DNA from 3 places in the Methylobacterium marchantiae genome. Region 3 is predicted to be linked to each of the others. Evidence: predicted binding sites of a transcription regulator. Region 3 holds the regulator's gene; each other region holds the start of a gene.
The links. The regulator LexA, encoded in region 3, represses DNA repair genes until DNA is damaged. The targets are predictions, from matches to a motif close to TGTTCNNNNTGTGTTCNG.

Region 1: a site for LexA is predicted at 3,418-3,435, ahead of ACFQ4G_RS00315 (ATP-dependent helicase). Genes of this name have one in related genera too.
Region 2: a site for LexA is predicted at 2,756-2,773, ahead of recA (recombinase RecA). Genes of this name have one in related genera too.

Annotation. Positions count from the first base shown of each region.
Region 1 is NZ_JBHTND010000001.1:61,160-67,258, forward strand. It holds gene ACFQ4G_RS00305 (AsmA family protein) at 1-2,867, opposite strand, end outside; gene ACFQ4G_RS00310 (hypothetical protein) at 3,052-3,303, opposite strand; gene ACFQ4G_RS00315 (ATP-dependent helicase) at 3,447-5,852, shown strand.
Region 2 is NZ_JBHTND010000003.1:216,494-222,592, reverse strand. It holds gene cckA (cell cycle histidine kinase CckA) at 1-1,634, shown strand, start outside; gene ACFQ4G_RS03885 (RES family NAD+ phosphorylase) at 1,639-2,571, opposite strand; gene recA (recombinase RecA) at 2,834-3,925, shown strand; gene ACFQ4G_RS03875 (MAPEG family protein) at 4,000-4,416, opposite strand; gene alaS (alanine--tRNA ligase) at 4,621-6,099, shown strand, end outside.
Region 3 is NZ_JBHTND010000018.1:7,951-14,049, forward strand. It holds gene ACFQ4G_RS13890 (GntR family transcriptional regulator) at 344-1,036, shown strand; gene ACFQ4G_RS13895 (helix-turn-helix domain-containing protein) at 1,248-1,853, shown strand; gene lexA (transcriptional repressor LexA) at 2,122-2,865, shown strand; gene ACFQ4G_RS13905 (ComEC/Rec2 family competence protein) at 2,859-5,120, opposite strand; gene gltX (glutamate--tRNA ligase) at 5,317-6,099, shown strand, end outside.

The DNA of each region.
Region 1 (6,099 bases), on a different contig from region 3:
CCGAGATCGCCGCTGCCTCCGAGGTTGTTCGCCATGCTGGCGAGGCTCTGGCCCGAGGCACCGAAGCGCAGGGACAGGCTGGCTCGTCCGGAGACGGGTCCCGGACCGGCGAGGTCGGCGATGGACGCGTCGCTCAAGGACCCTTCGCCGGAAATGGCCGCGGCACCGCCCTGCCGGGACAGGGTGACGCTGCCGGTGAGGCGGCCTCCGGCGACGCGGCCGTTGAAATCGCGGAGCGTCAGGACGCCGTTGTCGAGCCGGGCACCGAAGGCCGCACCCTCGGCGGTGAAGCGGCGGCCGAGATCGAGGGCATCCACCCTGACCTCGAGGTCGATCGGCGGCCGGGACGGCGGAGGAGCCGCGAAACGCGCCCCGTCGCCGGCATCCGGCTTCTTCGCCTCGGTCGGAATGATCAGGGCCGAAGCGAGCCAGGGCAGTGAGAGCCGGCCCAGGGCCACGCTGCCGAAGATGTCGCCGTCGGGCGAGCGGTTGAGATTGGCGAGGACCGTGCCTTCCGCGATGCGCCCCGTCACGTCCGCATGGGCATCGCGCCCGGCCCGCGACAATCCCACCTGGAACTCCGCCGGCAATGGTGAGGGCAGGGCGGCCGTGCTGCCGGCGAGCATGAGGAAGGGGGCGAGGTCGGAGGTCTTCACCTGGATCTCGCCCGCTTCCGGCGGCGCACGGCCCGGCCCGGGCACGACCGGCTTCACCGTGGAGAGCGTGAGGTCGGCGATGGTGCCGGAGATGTCGAGGCCGAGGGGCGGCACCGATCCGTCGGCGGTGGTCCGGCCGCGCGTTCCGGTGATGCGCAGGGCCGCTCCCTTGCGCAGAGCGGCCACGTCCTCCCGCTCGAACCAGCGGCCGGCGATGGGCGTCGTGAGTTCGAGCGAAAGATTGTCGATGCGGCCGGCCCGCGCGAGCAGATCGAGGTCGAGGTTGCCGCCCGCCGCGGTTCCGCTGGCGCTGGTGCGCAGCGTGTCGGCGGCACCCGCTTCGCGCTCCAGGGTCACGGCGAGATCGAGGGCGCCGGCGCGCAGGAAGGCCGGGATCATCCGGGCTTCGGCGATCCAGATCCGGTCGAGGAGAGCCATCAGGGGAGCGGCCACGGGCGCCGACATCCGGCCCGAGATGCGGCCGGACCCGTCAGGGGCGATCCGGCCGGAGAGCTTGGCGTTGGCACCGGCGAGGTCGGTGACGTCGAGGCTGCCGACATCGAGGCTCGCCCCGTCGGATTGGATGCTCGCCGCGATCGTACCGTTGCCCGAATGGGCGCCGGCGGGTCCGTAGCGCACGTCCCGCGCCTGGATCGTCAGGCCGATATCGTGGTCGTGCAGCCCGTTGAGCACACCGCCGAAGGCCGGCAGGGTGGCGATGTCGATGCCCTGGGCCGAGAGCTGGGCGTCGAACCGGCCGCGCCCGGCCGCTTCCGCCTGGGTAAAGCGGGCATTTCCGGTGATCCGCGCCTCGCCGAGGGAGAGGCGCAGATTGCGCAGCGACACGGTGGGGCTGGCCGCCGACAGATCCGCCGAGGCCTGGATCGGTCGGCCGTCCATCACCGCGATGGCCGGACCGCCGAGGCCGAACTTGCGCAGGTAGCGGCCGAACCCGTCCGATGCGGCCGCGTCGAGGGAGACGTTGCCGGTGAACCGCGGCGTCGGCTGCGTATCGAGCTCGCCGGAGGCGGTCAGCGCCGCCTCTCCCGGGGCCGTCACCGAGAAGCGCCGGAGCGCGAGGCCTCCGGTCCGGTCGAACGTGCCGGACAACCGGAGATTTGACCATTCGTCGAGACCGAGGGCGATGCTCTCCAGGGACAGGTCGAGATCGACCATCATCGGCAGTTCGGAGCCGGCCCTCGGCATACCGCGCGCGAGGAGGGCCTGTCCTCCGGTGGAGAGCAGGAAGGCGTCGAGGTCGAGGCGACGGGCCTCCAGCGTCAGGGCCGCCCTCCAGCTCCGCAGGTCGATCCGTCCCGTGCCGGCGAGACGCATGGCCTGGCCGCCGGGATCGATCTCGGCCTTCACCTCGGAGAAGCGCACCAGGGGGCCGCGCGCCTTGAATGCGCCGCCGAGGGAGAACGGCAGGTAGGCGCCCGCCACCTGGACAGGCGGCCCGACCACGATCCGGGCCGTCCCCTCCGCCTTCGGGATCATCGCCCGCAGGGTGCCGGCCGCCGGCGGGGCCTCGCCCGCCATCGGCTCGAGCCGGATGCGGGTGTCGGCCTCGAAACGCGGATGGGTGTCGCCGCCGCCGGAGAACTTCACGGCGACGCTACCGTCATCCGCGGGCTCGCCGGTGGCGATGCGGAAGGGAACCGCGCCGGACATTCCCTCGATCCGCCACGGCCCGAGGAGGCGGGGCGCGGAGAGATGCACCGTCTCGGCCCTGACCTGATCGGTGCGCCCGCTCCGCGGCACCAGGGTGGTCAGGATGACCTGCCCGATGGACAGGCCCTCAATGGCGAGATCCTGGGAGGACAAGGTTTGGTAGAGGTCGGCGGGCAGGCGGACCGCGTCGTCCTCGCTGATCGGCAGCTTGATCTCGGCGCGCCCGATCCGCGTCTCGGTGAAGCGGATCTCGCCCGTGAGGAGCGGCGAGAGCGCGATCTCGGCCTTGACGAGCTGGAGGTCGAGGGCCGGCCTGTCGGCCTGTCCGCCAATGCGCAGGCGGTCGACGCGCAGGCTCGGCGAGGGCAGGAGCCTCACCCTGATCCGCCCTTCGGTATGGGCGTCGAGGCCGAGGGAATGCCCGATGGTCCGGTCGACCAGCGTGCGGTAGCTCTCCCAGGCCACCAGGGGCGGGACGGCGAGGGCCGCGACGAGGATCAGGATGACGGCGCCCGCCAGCGCGGTCAGGATGTCTCGCACCGTCTTGGTTTCCGCCTCGCTCCGCCCCGGCCTCGGGGCTGGTCCTGCGGCGGGCACGTCGTCTCACCGGTCATGATGCCCGGTCGCGCCCCCACGCCTTGCGGCATAGCACAACGGCCCCGGCTTCGCGCCAGGGCCGAGGCTGATCGTCAACAGGGGCGGCGTCTGCCCGGCCCCGGCCGGTTCAGCGGCGCGGGACGACGCTGGGTCCGGTCGGCGCCGGACGGGTAACCTCGTTGCGCTGCATCTGCATCCGGATCTGGTTGTTCTCGAATTGCTGCTGATGCCGGACGCCGCGGATTTCGCTCTGGGTCGCGAGGCGGTCGTTGGTGTCGTTGAGCGACCGCGTGCCGGGCGACTGGGCCATGGCCGGGGACAGGCCGAGACCCGCGGCCACGGTCAGGGCGGAGAGGGCGGAAAACAGGGCGGCACGCATGAAACGTCCTTCGTGGATGATCGTCACGTTATGGTGAGACGACGCCCGAGGGGAAACCGCGGTTCCGATCCTGCATGCAATTCGGACCCGGGCCGTCGCCCCGACCCTCGACGCCGTTCGCGTTTTGGTCCAGGGATGCAGGCATGAAACAGCATCCCGACGCAGCGGCGGCCACCGTGCCGGCCCCGGCCTCCGGCGTGGCGGCCGAGGCCGCGCAGACCTCCATCGCCGCCCGTGCCATGGCCTCCCTCAGGCCGCAGGGCTCGCCCTATCTCGAAGGGCTGAACCCCGAGCAGCGCCGGGCCGTCGAGACCACGGAGGGGCCCGTCCTGGTGCTCGCGGGCGCCGGCACCGGCAAGACCCGGGTGCTCACCACGCGGATCGCCCACCTCGTCTCGACGGGCAAGGCGCGGCCCTACGACATCCTGTCGGTGACCTTCACCAACAAGGCCGCGCGCGAGATGAAGCACCGGATCGGCGCCCTCATCGGCCCGGCCGGCGAGGGGATGCCGTGGCTCGGCACCTTCCATTCCATCGGCACCAAGATCCTGCGCCGGCATGCCGAGATGGTCGGGCTGAAATCCGACTTCACGATTCTCGGCATGGACGACCAGCTGCGCCTGATGAAGCAGGTCATCGTCGACCAGAACATCGACGAGAAGCGCTGGCCCGCCCGCGCCCTGTCCTCGGCCATCGACGGTTGGAAGAACCGCGGCCTCCTGCCCGAGCAGGTGCCACCCGGCGAGGCTGGGGCCTTCGCCTTCGGCAAGGGCGGCGCTCTCTACACCGCCTATCAGGCGCGGCTGCTCACCCTGAACGCCGCCGATTTCGGCGATCTCCTGCTGCTCTGCCTCAAGCTGTGGCGCGAGAACCCGGACGTGCTCGCCAATTACCAGCAGCGCTTCCGCTACATCCTGGTGGACGAGTACCAGGACACCAACGTCGCCCAGTATCTCTGGCTGCGCCTGCTGGCGCAGGGCCACCGCAACGTCGCCTGCGTCGGCGACGACGACCAGTCGATCTACGGCTGGCGCGGGGCCGAGGTCGACAACATCCTGCGCTTCGAGCACGACTTCCCCGGCGCCGTGGTGGTGCGGCTGGAACGCAACTACCGCTCCACGGGCCATATCCTCGCCGCCGCCTCGGGGCTGATCGCCAAGAACGAGGGCCGCCTCGGCAAGACCCTCCGCACCGAGGACGTGGCCGGGGAGAAGGTGACGGTGTCCGGCGCCTGGGATTCCGAGGAAGAGGCGCGCCAGCTCGGCGAATCCATCGAGAGCCTGCAGGCCAAGCAGCACCCCCTCTCCGAGATCGCCGTGCTCGTGCGGATCTCGGCGCAGATGCGCGAGATCGAGGACCGTTTTGTCCAGCTCGGTCTGCCCTACCGCGTCATCGGCGGCCCGCGCTTCTACGAGCGCGCGGAGATCCGCGACGCGCTGGCGTATCTCCGCGTCACCATGAACCCGGCCGACGACCTCGCCTTCGAGCGCATCTTCAACACCCCCAAGCGCGGCCTCGGCGACGCTACCTTGCAGATCCTGCACGGCTATTCCCGCTCGCAGCGCGTGCCGCTGCTCCAGGCGGCGCGCAGCCTGATCGAGACCGACGAGCTGAAGCCGCGCGCCCGCTCGGGCGTGCGCGCGCTGGTGGAGAGCTTCTCCCGCTGGGCGCGGATGGTCGGCACGCAGCCCCATTCCGAGGTGGCCCAGACCATCCTGGAGGAATCCGGCTACACGGAGATGTGGCAGAAGGACAAATCCGCCGACGCGGCAGGTCGCCTGGAGAACCTCAAGGAGTTCGTGCGCTCCATGGAGGAGTTTCCGGATATGGCCGCCTTCCTCGAACACGTCTCCCTGGTGATGGAGGCGAGCGAGCAGGAGGGAGCCGACAGGGTCTCGCTGATGACGCTCCACGCCGCCAAGGGGCTGGAGTTCGACACCGTGTTCCTGCCCGGCTGGGAGGACGGCCTGTTCCCCAACCAGCGGGCGCTGGACGAGAGCGGCCGGGCCGGCCTGGAGGAGGAGCGTCGCCTCGCCCATGTCGGCCTGACGCGAGCCCGCAAGCGCGCCAAGCTGTCCTTCGCCGTCAACCGGCGCATCCACGGCCTGTGGTCCTCCACCGTGCCGAGCCGCTTCATCGACGAGTTGCCGGCGAGCGCCGTGGACGTGGTCGATGCCCCGGCGCATTTCTCCGCCGGCGCCTCGCGCTTCGACCGCAACCCGACCCCGTTCGGTTCGTCCTACGCGACGCCGGGCTGGCAGCGGGCGCAGGCCAATACGGCCGGCAACCAGGGTTTCGGCCAAAGTAGCGGACAAGGTTTCGGACGATCGTCCTCGTCCGGCCGGAACAATGGCGGCCCTCGCCAGATCGAGGGTGAGCTGGTCGCGAAGTCGACGGGGGCGCCATCGGCGTTTTCGGACGGGATGCGGGTCTTCCACACCAAGTTCGGCCCCGGCAACGTGGCGGCCGTGGACGGCAACAAGCTCACCGTTGACTTCGACAAGGCCGGCCGCAAGATGGTCCTCGACAGCTTCATCCAGCCAGGATGATGCGTCCCGCCGGCCGCAGCCGACAGGTGTCGCGGTCCCGGCCGGTTCCGCCCCTCGCGAGGGGCCATGGAGGCCGTGGTCGAGATGGATGCTTCGTCATCCCGCTGTCTCCCTCTCGAAGAACCGTTCTCGACTGTCGTTTCCGCGTCCTCGACACGAAATTCTGCCACAGGATCGAGAATTCGCTCCGTCATGCCGCTGTCGCCACATGCACGGCATGCTGTGTGCGTGGGTGATTCGTGGCTCA
Region 2 (6,099 bases), on a different contig from region 3:
CCATCGCGATCGCGACCCTCGACCGTACCGGACGCATCGCGCGCGCCAATGCCTCTTTCGCCCGGCTGTTCGGCGGCACGCCGCGCCAGGCCGTGCCGGATGGCAGGGGCGAGCTCGGCACCGAACCGACCATGTGGGAGGCCCTTGTCGACCGCGACCGCGCGGCCCTCGAAGCCGCCCTGCTGAAGGCCGCCGACGGCACGGTGGAGGTCCAGCCGATCGAAGTGGCGCTGGCAGGGCCGGGCAACCGTTCGGCCCGGGTCTGGCTCAGCCCGGCCGGCGGCGACACCTCGACGGCGACGGAACCGGCCGATGCCGCGTCTCAGGCCGACCGAGAGCGCGTGATCCTTTATGCCCTGGACACGACGGCCCAGCGTCAGCTCGAGCAGCAGATCGCCCAGACCCAGAAGATGGATACGGTCGGCCAGCTCGCCGGCGGTATCGCGCACGACTTCAACAACGTCCTCCAGGCCATCATCGGCTATTCCGACCTGCTGCTCGCGAGCCACAGGCCGACCGATCCGGCCTTCCAAGACATCATGCAGATCAAGCAGAACGCCAACCGGGCCGCGAGCCTGGTGCGTCAGCTACTGGCCTTCTCGCGGCGTCAGACCTTGCGCCCGGAGGTGATGAATGTCGGCGAGGCGCTGTCCGACCTGACACTTCTGCTGAAACGTCTGCTCGGCGAGCGGGTCGACCTCGACCTCAAGCACGGACGCGACATCTGGCCGATCAAGGCCGACGTGAATCAGTTCGAGCAGGTCATCGTGAACCTCGCGGTCAATGCCCGCGACGCGATGCCGAATGGCGGCCGTCTTCTGATCCGCACCGCCAACATCCTCCAGGGCCTGGAGAACGGCGAACCGCAATCCGGCGCGCCGGCCGGCGACCACGTGCTGATCGAGGTGCTCGATACCGGCGAGGGCATCCCGTCCGATGTGATGGAGAAGATCTTCGAGCCGTTCTTCACCACCAAGGATATCGGCAAGGGCACCGGTCTCGGCCTTTCCACAGTCTTCGGTATCATCAAGCAGAGCGGCGGCACCATCGACGTGCAATCGACCGTGGGCAAGGGCACCGCCTTCCGCATCTATCTGCCGCGCCACGAGCCGGCCGCCGAGCCCATATCCGACACGATCCCGCCGCCCGCCGCTGGCCAGAGCAGTGCTGAGATCGCGGTCAATCGACTCAAGGGTACTCCGGAACTCGAAAGGCCGGCGGGCTCCGACAGGTCGGCCCCGCGCAAGCCGTCGCCGGACCATACCGGCCAGGGCGTGATCCTTCTCGTGGAGGACGAGGACCCGGTCCGCGCGGTCAACAGCCGTGCGCTTTCGGCACGCGGCTATACCGTGCTCGAGGCGGCGTCCGGCCTCGACGCGCTGGCGCTCATCAGCGACGCCGACCAGCCCATCGACCTCGTCGTGTCCGATGTGGTGATGCCGGAGATGGACGGACCGACGCTCTTGCGAGAACTGCGCAAGCACCGGCCCGACCTGAAGGTGATCTTCGTCTCGGGCTATGCCGAGGATGCGTTCCGAAAAAACCTGCCGGACGGGGAGGATTTCAACTTCCTGCCCAAGCCCTTCAGCCTCAAGCAGCTGGTGGAGACGGTGAAGCAGACGATCGCTCGATAATTTTTTATTCTTTCAAAAGCTGCTGGAATTCGTCCACTGAAACCGGACTGTTGCTTGTTTCGAGAAGCCATCTCCTCTCATTGGATCGAAACAAAACTTCATTTCTAGAGCTTTTAAAAGCTGGGATCAAATTTTTATCTCCAGTCCAATGCACGATGCCCTTGTCAAATTCGAGTGCCGTGTCAGAAACTGTCAAAATCGGAACTTCATTAGCAAAATCGACTACCTTTAATTCCATCAAGTGTAGTAATTCCAGGCGATCTTTCGAAAATTTTACGTGCATCGTTGTATTATAGCTATCTTCAAAGGTCATTACTGAAGGATATCGCAAGCCTACTGTTTTATCTTCGCGTATATCTAAATCTACAGCTACATCATAATTTGCCGTCAGTAGCTGGGCAATAGCTGCCGTAAATTTATAGTCGTCGGAAAATGTTTCATGAATACGTCGCGTGAAAATTGTATCTAAATGCGGGGTAAGAATTTCGGATGCTGTAGACGAAATTTCCTCATCCCCTTTTATTACCCACGGATCAAATACACGATTTATTGGAACTGGACCTTTGCCGATCCATTGACCAAGATAGAATTGATCGCCAAGATTTGGACGGCATTCAATTATCGCTGTTATTCTTTTTGATGCACAATAAAACATCGGAATATGTGGTGGATTGCATCTCTGAAATCCGGTGACTGTTGAAATTGGCGGCGCGCCCATCTCATCGACATGCAAAATCTTCGATCGTGGGTTCTTACGGGCGCGGAAGAAAAGCTCTCCGCCCGAGCTCATCACAACGTTGATCAAAAAACCTTGAACTATTTGTTCGTAGGCGCTCTTGATATATTGGTAATCACCCCGCCTAGGGTCAATTCTATTGATTTTCCTTATTTGTTGATGCAATTCGAATTTAGATAATTGTTTTATGGTGCCGTTCATAATAATCTCTAATAGAATTATAACTATAGAAAGTATATTTCAGATAGAAACGCATTGATGAATCTATACGCCGATTTATCGATTTTGGCGTGAGATAGATTTACTAAGCACGCTTCGAAGCTGCTCACATCGAGATACGAGCGGCTTACGGGCACGCTAACCAATCGATAGCCCCTTGCGCAATGAGAACAAAACAAGTACATAAGTCACATCCGAGGCGCATTGAGCCTTGAGCTCTCCCCATGCATAAGGATGCCGACGAATGGCCCAGCCCGCGCTGAAAATTGTGGATTCCCCGATGGTGGACAAGGACAAGGCGAAGGCGATCGATGCCGCGCTGTCCCAGATCGAGCGTGCCTTCGGCAAGGGCTCGATCATGCGGCTCGGCAAGAACGACAAGGTGGCAGAGGTAGAGACCGTCTCCACCGGCTCGCTGGGCCTCGACATCGCGCTCGGAGTCGGCGGCCTACCGCGCGGCCGCGTGATCGAGATCTACGGTCCGGAATCGTCGGGCAAGACCACGCTCGCCCTGCACACCATCGCAGAGGCCCAGAAAAAGGGCGGCGTCTGCGCCTTCGTCGATGCGGAGCACGCTCTCGACCCGATCTATGCGCGCAAGCTCGGCGTGCAGCTCGACGATCTGCTGATCTCGCAGCCCGATACCGGCGAGCAGGCCCTCGAGATCACCGACACGCTAGTGCGTTCGGGCGCCATCGACGTGCTGGTGGTCGATTCGGTTGCGGCGCTCACGCCGCGCGCCGAGATCGAAGGCGAGATGGGTGACAGTCAGCCCGGCCTCCAGGCGCGCCTCATGAGCCAGGCCCTGCGCAAGCTCACCGGTTCGATCTCGCGCTCAAAATGCATGGTCATCTTCATCAACCAGATCCGGATGAAGATCGGCGTCATGTATGGCAGCCCGGAGACGACGACGGGCGGCAACGCCTTGAAGTTCTACGCGTCGGTCCGTCTCGACATCCGCCGTATCTCCACCCTGAAGGACCGCGACGAGGCCATCGGCAATCAGGTCCGCGTCAAGGTGGTGAAGAACAAGGTCGCTCCGCCGTTCAAGCAGGTGGAGTTCGACATCATGTTCGGCGAGGGCGTGTCGAAGGTCGGCGAGCTCATCGACCTCGGTGTGAAGGCCGGTATCGTCGAGAAATCCGGCGCCTGGTTCTCCTATGCGAGCCAGCGGCTCGGCCAGGGTCGTGAGAACTCGAAGGGTTTCCTGCGCGATAATCCCGATATCGCCAACAAGATCGAAGCTGCGATCCGACAGAATTCGGGTCTGCTCGCCGACAAGATTCTTGAGACCGCCAAGCCCACGGCCGACGATCTGGACGAAGGCGAGGCCTGATCGCTCCGGACTGAATCAAAGAGGCCGCCGCAGATTACTGCGGCGGCCTCTTTTGTTCCGGGCTGCCTCAACGCTCAGCTGCTATAGGGCAGGATCTTGATGAACAGGCCCCAGAGCACGAAGAGAATCCCGACGATCGACACGCCCCAGACGATGCTGCGCACCTTCGGAATGCCGAATCCGAAAAGCGGCAGGTAGATCAGGCGCGCGAAGAAATAGAGATAGGCGCCGAGTACCACCGCGGTGTTGTGCCGCCCGGTGACGGCACAGGCGAGGACGAGGGAGGCGAAGATCGGGAACGTCTCGAAAAAATTCTTCGAGGCCTTCTCGAGGCGGGCAGCCGCTCCAGTCACCTCCGGCGTCCTTCCATCCCGGTTGCTGGCGGCCCAGGCGTAACCACCACGCTGCTGCAGGCCGCTGGCGGATGCCGCGATGACGTGAACGAGTCCGAGCAGGCAAGACCAGGCGAGAAGGCGAATTTCAACCGGCATATGTGTGATCCTTGGAGACCGGTCGTCCCGGTCTAGGGCTGAAGCGGCGGCTCGTTCCTAGCCCGAGCCGTGAAGAAAGCGAAACCGTCTGCAGGGTACCGGGCGTGACTCGGCGCTCCGGCCTCCTTATGAGGGCGCGAGCTACGAAGAAGCCCTCGGGCGGTCCGAATGACCGTCCGAAGCCCACGACAGAGTCAATTCACGATGAGCGGCGTCAACGAGATCCGGTCGGCCTTCCTCGACTATTTCGCCAAGGCGGACCACGCCGTGGTGCCGTCATCGTCACTCGTTCCCCGCAACGACCCGACATTGATGTTCACCAATGCGGGGATGGTGCAGTTCAAGAACGTCTTCACCGGTGTCGAGAAGCGCGCCTACAATCGGGCGACCACCGCGCAGAAATGCGTGCGCGCCGGGGGCAAGCACAATGACCTCGACAATGTCGGTTACACCGCGCGTCATCACACCTTCTTCGAGATGCTCGGCAATTTCTCCTTCGGTGATTATTTCAAGCCGCAGGCGATCGAACTCGCCTGGACCTTGATCACGAAGGAATTCGGTCTGTCCAAGGACCGGCTGCTCGTCACCGTCTATGCCGATGACGACGACGCTGCCGCACTCTGGCGGAAGATCGCCGGGTTCTCGGACGACCGGATCATCCGCATCGGCACATCGGACAATTTCTGGCAGATGGGCGATACTGGCCCCTGCGGGCCCTGCTCGGAGATCTTCATCGATCAGGGTCCCGGCCTCCAGGGTGGACCGCCCGGCTCGCCGGATGAGGACGGCGATCGGTTCCTGGAATTCTGGAACCTCGTCTTCATGCAGTACGAGCAGATCGAGCCGGGCAACCGCCTCTCCCTGCCGCGTCCCTCGATCGATACCGGCATGGGGCTGGAGCGCATGGCGGCGATCCTCCAGGGCGTTACCAGCAATTACGACACGGATCTGTTCAGGGCGCTCATCGATGCGGTCAGCCACGCGGTCGGTCGTCCTCCCGAGCCCGGCAACGTCGCCTCCTACCGCGTCATCGCCGACCATCTGCGCTCGGTCTCGTTCCTGATCGCGGACGGCGTGCTGCCGTCGAACGAGGGCCGCGGCTACGTCCTGCGCCGGATCATGCGCCGCGCCATGCGCCATCTTGAACTTCTCGGCTCGCGCGAGCCGGTGATGTTCCGCCTCGTACCGACCCTCATCCGCGAAATGGGGCAGGCCTATCCGGAACTCGCCTGTGCCGAAGGGCTCATCTCCGAAACCCTGCGCCTGGAAGAGACCCGCTTCCGCCGTACCCTTGAGCGCGGCCTCGCAATCCTCGATTCCGAGAGCCGCACGCTCATCCCGGGGCAGAACCTGTCCGGCGAGACCGCCTTCACCCTCTACGACACCTACGGCTTCCCGCTCGACCTGACCCAGGACGCCCTCAAGGCCCGTGGCATCGGCGTCGACACCGACGCGTTCGGCCAGGCGATGGAGCGCCAGCGCAAGGCCGCCCGTGCCGCCTGGACCGGCTCTGGGGAGGCGGCCACCGAGACGGTCTGGTACGGCATCAAGGAACGCCTCGGCGCCAATGAGTTCCTCGGCTACGAGACCGAGATTGCAGAGGGGATCGTCACGGCGATCCTGCGGGACGGCGGCGAGGTCGAGAGCCTGTCCGCTCGAGAAACCGGCCTCGTCCTGGTGAAC
Region 3 (6,099 bases):
GCGCCTCGATCCGTGCTTGAAGTTCCATTCTCTCCCCGATTATTGGTGGCATACCAAATACCAAGTGTCAAACGGATTTGCACGATCTTGCCGATCGAGGGGAATGCTGGAAGGCGGGCGGTTAGCGAAGGGGCATCGCTCGCTGTCCCGCGATAAAGCGAATCTCGCAGGTTGCTTCTGCGATAGTGACGCAGACCGTGACGCTATTCTTGTGTTGAGACACTTCTTGCGCTCAAAGCGTTCCTTGTATTCCAAACTCGGGTTTGGCATGCTTCACACCATGTGTGCTCGACCATGTGTGCTCGACCATGCGTGCGAGTTGAAATCGTTCCAGGTGCCCAAAATGGTCAAAAACGACACGTTTCAAGTAAAGCCCATCGTTGCGACCTCGAGCTTGCGTGCACTTGCTTATGATGCGCTCAAAGAAGCGATCACCAACATGAACATCTATAACCAGCGCGAGGAAGTGCGGCTGGACGAGCGAAAACTGTCCCTGAACCTCGGGGTCAGCCGTACGCCGGTCCGCGAAGCGCTGACGGTGCTGGAGCAGGAGGGCTTCGTTCGGTTCGAGGCCCGGCGCGGCGTCTTCGTCATCAAGAAGTCGAAGAAGGAGATCGTCAGCATGATCCAGGCCTGGTCGGCCCTGGAGAGCATGGCCGCCCGCCTCGCCTGCGAGCGCGCCACCGACGAGCAGCTGCATGGCCTGCGCGAGCATTTCCCCGAATTCTACGAGGGACGCCCGTCCGACCACCTCGACGAATACTCGGAAGCCAATATCCGCTTCCACCAGAAGATCATCTCGCTCGGCCAGTGCGACGTGATCAAGGACATCACCAGCAACCTGCTGATGCATGTCCGCGGCATCCGCAACACCGCCCTCCGCCAGGGCGACCGCGCCGCCAACTCGATCAAGGAACACGTGGCGATCATCAAGGCGCTGGAAGCCCGCGACGCGGAATTGGCCGAACGCCTGGTGCGGGAACATGGTCTGGGCCTCGCCAGCCATGTGGAGAAATACGGCGATTACCTCGACTGAAGGTCGATGCGCATTTGTCCGCCACGAGGTCGAGGGCCGGAATCCGGCTCGCCGGTCTCGTCTCCGGACGGAGTGAAGGCGCCCCTACGACATTGTAGAGTTTGGAAGATTCCGCGGCTGCCCGCACTGGCGAAGGGCGGGGCCCGCCGCCATAATGGGTGACGGCCCGCGGCCGGTCGCGGCGTCGGGCCGGGAAGGTGCGGATCGGGTCATGCTCACCACTGCGTCGAATGCTCCTTCCGTCGAGGAGAAGCCTCTGGAGAAGGCGCTCGGCCACCAGATCAGGCTGCTGCGCCGGGAGCGGGATCTCTCGGTGGCCGATCTCGGGAATGCCGCCGGCATCTCCCTGGGGATGGTGTCGAAGATCGAGAACGGCGCGATCTCGCCCTCGCTCTCCTCCATCAACGCCATCGCAACGGCGCTGAATGTGCCGATCACGGCCCTGTTCTCGGCTTTCGAAGAGCGGCGGGACTGCTCCCACGTCAAGCGGGGCCAGGGCGTCGTCATCGAGCGCCGGGGCACCAAGGTCGGCCATATCTACGAGTTGCTCGGGGCCGGGATCGGCGGCGAGGTCGCCCTCGAACCCTACCTGATCACCCTCGAGACCGAGGCGGAGGCCTATACCAGCTTTCGTCACGTCGGCACCGAGTTCATCTACATGCTCACCGGCGAGATGATGTATCACCATGCGGGAGAAGACTATCATCTCCTGCCGGGCGACTCGTTGCTGTTCGATTCCAACGGCTTGCACGGTCCGGCCAGGCTGTTGCAGACGCCGATGACCTACCTCTCGATCATCGTCTACCCACGCGGCTGACGGACTGCTTCGGCGATTCGGTCGAGATCGTCTTAAATGGCGGATATGGCCCGGTTCGAGCGAGTGTTTTCGCACCTATGCCGCGTCCGCGAATCCGGCAGCCGTCTCGACGGCTGCCCGCCCGCGAGCGGAACATCGCGCCCAAGGAACAAACTCTACCATCGGGTTAACGGAACCCTTGCAGAACACTTGCGGAACGTCTACCGTGTTCGTGTTTTGTTTCGTCAGGCATTCGCCGCAGCTTGGCTTCAGTGGAAGAGTGATCTGTATGTTGACGCGTAAACAGCTGGATCTTCTCCAATTCATCCAGCAACGGATGCAGGAGAGCGGCGTGCCTCCGTCGTTCGACGAGATGAAGGACGCCCTCGACCTGAAGTCGAAATCGGGCATCCATCGCCTGATCACGGCGCTCGAGGAGCGTGGTTTCCTGCGGCGCCTTCCGAACCGTGCCAGGGCGATCGAGGTGATCCGGATGCCGGAAAGCCTCGCCGGCGCTCCCGCGCCTCGTCCCGTTTCCGCTCCCGCAGGCGAGGTTCGCCGCTTCACGCCGAGCGTCGTCGAAGGCGGGCGATCGAAGGCAATGCCGTCGGTCCGTCAACCCACCGCCCAGGCTCAGGACGAGAGCGGACGGGCCATCACCATCCCGGTCATGGGTCGCATCGCGGCCGGTACGCCGATCTCGGCGATCCAGAACCAGAGCCATTCGGTGACGCTGTCACCCGACTTCCTAGCCGGCGGCGAGCATTACGCGCTCGAAGTGCGCGGCGATTCGATGATCGAGGCGGGCATCCTCGACGGCGATCTGGTGGTCATCAAGAAGCAGGACACCGCCAATACGGGCGACATCATCGTCGCCCTCATCGACGACGAGGAGGCGACGCTGAAGCGCCTGCGCCGGCGCGGGTCGTCCATCGCCCTCGAAGCCGCGAATCCCGCCTACGAGACCAGGGTACTCGGCCCCGATCGGGTCCAGATCCAGGGACGCCTCGTCAGCCTGGTGCGCCGCTACTGATCCTGGTCCGGAGAGACGTCCGCTGACGGCTCGCCGTCCTCGGCTTCGGCATCCGGCGTCTTCGATGGTGCCGTCTGTGTCGAAGGCTTCGGCGCCGGTTCGGGCCATGCTCGGCGCCATGGCGGTCGAGATCCGGGCTCTCTCGCCGATGTCGCGACCGGACCGTCCGGCGTGAAGCGTATCGCCGTCGCCCCTCGGGCGGCGAGATAGGCCCGATCGATGACGAGGCTGGCCCGGCATCCCGGCGGCGCATCCCGGCGGGCAATGACGATCGTCGCTCGCGCGCAATCCTCGGCGAAGGCCCGCTTGTCCTTGACGAGGGCGATGGCTCGACCCGGCTCCGTCTCGATCGTGCAGCCGATCGGGTCGCAGCGGCTTCGATCCGACGCCGATACCGCGCCGGCTTTCCGCGAATCGCCGTCCGCCTTGAGCCATTGTTCGAGGACGAAATCCGGCGGCTTGCCGAGGATGGCCAGTCGCCCGTCCCGATCGCGCAGTGCGGCGCCCGTTCCCTCGCGGTCCACATAGAGATCGTAGCGCTGCGGCGTCGCCGCCAGCACCATGCCGATTCCGGCGGGGGCGAGCCCGATCCAGCGCAGATGCGAGACCGGCACGGTCAGCAGCAGGAGGGCGATGGCGAGCAGGCCGAGCGCCGTGCTGCCATAGGCCGGGACGACGAGGGTGGCGTGGCCGAACCCGCTGATCCATCCGGAGATCGTGAGCATTCCGCGCACCGCGAGCCCCATCGCCCACCAGACCGGCTGATCGAGGGCGAAAGGATAGGCGAGGATCCCGAGGACCGCCGCCGGCATCACCGCGAGGGAGACGAGCGGCAGCGTGAGGGCGTTGCCGACGATGCCGAAGGGCTGGACGGTCTGGAAATGGTAGGTGGCGAAGGGGGCTGTCGCGATCTGCGCCACCAGGGTCGTCGCCAGGGTGCCGACGACCGCGACGATCACGAAGCGGAAAGCGCGGGCGAGAAGACCGTGGCCCTCCCGCTGAGGCATCCAGCGGTTGAGCGCGGTGGCGCAGGCGATGAGGCCGGCGACGGCCCCGAAGGACATCTGGAAGCTCGGGCCGAGCAGGCCTTCCGGCTCGCGTGCGAGCGCGATCAGGGCGGCCAGCGCGAGATTGCGCATGCTCAGGGCCGGTCGATCCACGAGGATCGCGCCGAGCATCACCAGGGTCATGATCAGCGAGCGCTCTGCGGCGATGTCCCAGCCCGAGAAGACGCAATAGGCGGTGACGCCCACCATGGCGAAACCGGCGGCGATCTTCTTGATCGGCCAGGTCAGGGCGAGGCCCGGCACCAGGGCGAGGAGCGCGCGCACGAGCCAGAACACCACGCCTGCGGCGAGCACCATGTGCAGCCCCGAGATCGAGACCACGTGGTAGATCCCGGCCGCCCGCAGGATGTCGTTGGTCTCGGCGTTGATGAGGCCGCGCTTGCCGGTGACCAGGGCGGCCGCCACGGCGCCGGCCTGCCCGCCATTGGCATCGGTGATGCGCCGCGTCAGGGCGTTGCGCGCATCGTCCACCGCGGCCGCCACCGAGACGGTCCAGGGCATCGGTCTGGGCGGGGGTTTGACCTCGATCTTGCCGACGAGGGAGCCGACGGCGCCGATCCCGCGAAAGTAGGCGTCGCGGGCGAAATCGTATCCGCCGGGGCGTGCCGCCTCGGGTGGCGGCAGGAGCCGGGCGGTCGCCGAGATGAAATCGCCAGGCTTCAGCGCGAGGGCCCGCTTATAGGAGACGCGGACCCGGGTCGGACGCCGCTCCGGTGCGAGGGTACCGAAGCTCTCGACGCGGACGATCAGGCGCGCACCGACCTCGCGCTCGTCCAGGGCTTCCACGAGGCCGGTGAGCGGTGCGATCGTCGTGCGGGCGAGGACGGGCGCCGCCACGCGGTCCAGGCGCAGGATCGCGGCGGAAAAGCCGAGGAAGGATGCGGCGAGGCCGAGAACGACGGCGAGGGCGACGGGCCTCGCGCCGAGGAACGGGACGCCGGCGGAGAGCAGGGTCGCGACGAGGAGGGGCGCGACGAGGGACGGTTGGCCATCCGTCGCCGTGAAGCAGACGAGGATGCCGGCACCGAAGGCCACGGCCAGCCACGGGAACAGCCGCCTCTGCTCGACTTCGCGGACGAGGCCCCGACGCCACCACTCCTTCGCGGCATCGCCGAGCACGGAGAGCGAGCGCCGGCGGCTCCACGCGGCGGCGTTCGCACCCATCGCCCGTGCGCTGCCCTGCGCCATGCCCGGTTGCGCCCCTCCGCGGGTTCACGCTCGATCGCGGTCATGCTCGAAGCGTGAGGAATGCCGTGCGAGCGAGGGTCCGCCGCCGAGCATCGGTGCGACGGTTTTCTTAACGCCACCGCAAACGCATGCTACATGCGCGGCTCCGGGCCGGTCGATCCGCCCTCCCACCTTCACGCACAAGTTTAGCCGCCCGATGTCGTCACCCGTCGTTACGCGTTTTGCCCCCTCCCCCACGGGCTACCTGCATATCGGGGGAGCCCGAACGGCGCTCTTCAACTGGCTCTACGCCCGCCATTTCGGCGGCCGCATGCTGCTGCGCATCGAGGACACCGATCGGGAGCGCTCCACGCAAGGGGCCATAGACGCGATCCTCGACGGCCTGCGCTGGCTCGGCCTCGATTGGGACGGGGACGTGGTCTATCAGTTCGCCCGCGCGGCGCGGCACCGGGAGGTCGCCGAGAGCCTGCTGGCCTCGGGCAACGCCTATCATTGCTACGCCACGCCGGACGAACTCACCGCCATGCGCGAGGCCGCCCGCGCCGAGGGCCGCCCTATGCGCTACGACGGCCGCTGGCGCGATCGTGATCCCTCCGAGGCACCGGCCGGCGTGAAGCCGGTGATCCGTCTGCGCGCGCCCGCCGAGGGCGAGACCGTGGTGGAGGATCAGGTCCAGGGCCGCGTCACCTGGGCCAACAAGGATCTGGACGATCTCGTCCTGCTGCGTTCGGACGGCAACCCGACCTACATGCTCGCCGTCGTCGTCGACGACCACGACATGGGTGTCACCCATGTGATCCGCGGCGACGACCATCTCACCAACGCCGCCCGCCAGGGCCAGATCTACGACGCGCTGGGCTGGTCCGCGCCGATCATGGCGCATATCCCGCTGATCCATGGGGCGGATGGCGCCAAGCTGTCGAAGCGTCACGGGGCGCTGGGCGTCGATGCCTATCGCGACCTCGGATACCTGCCCTCC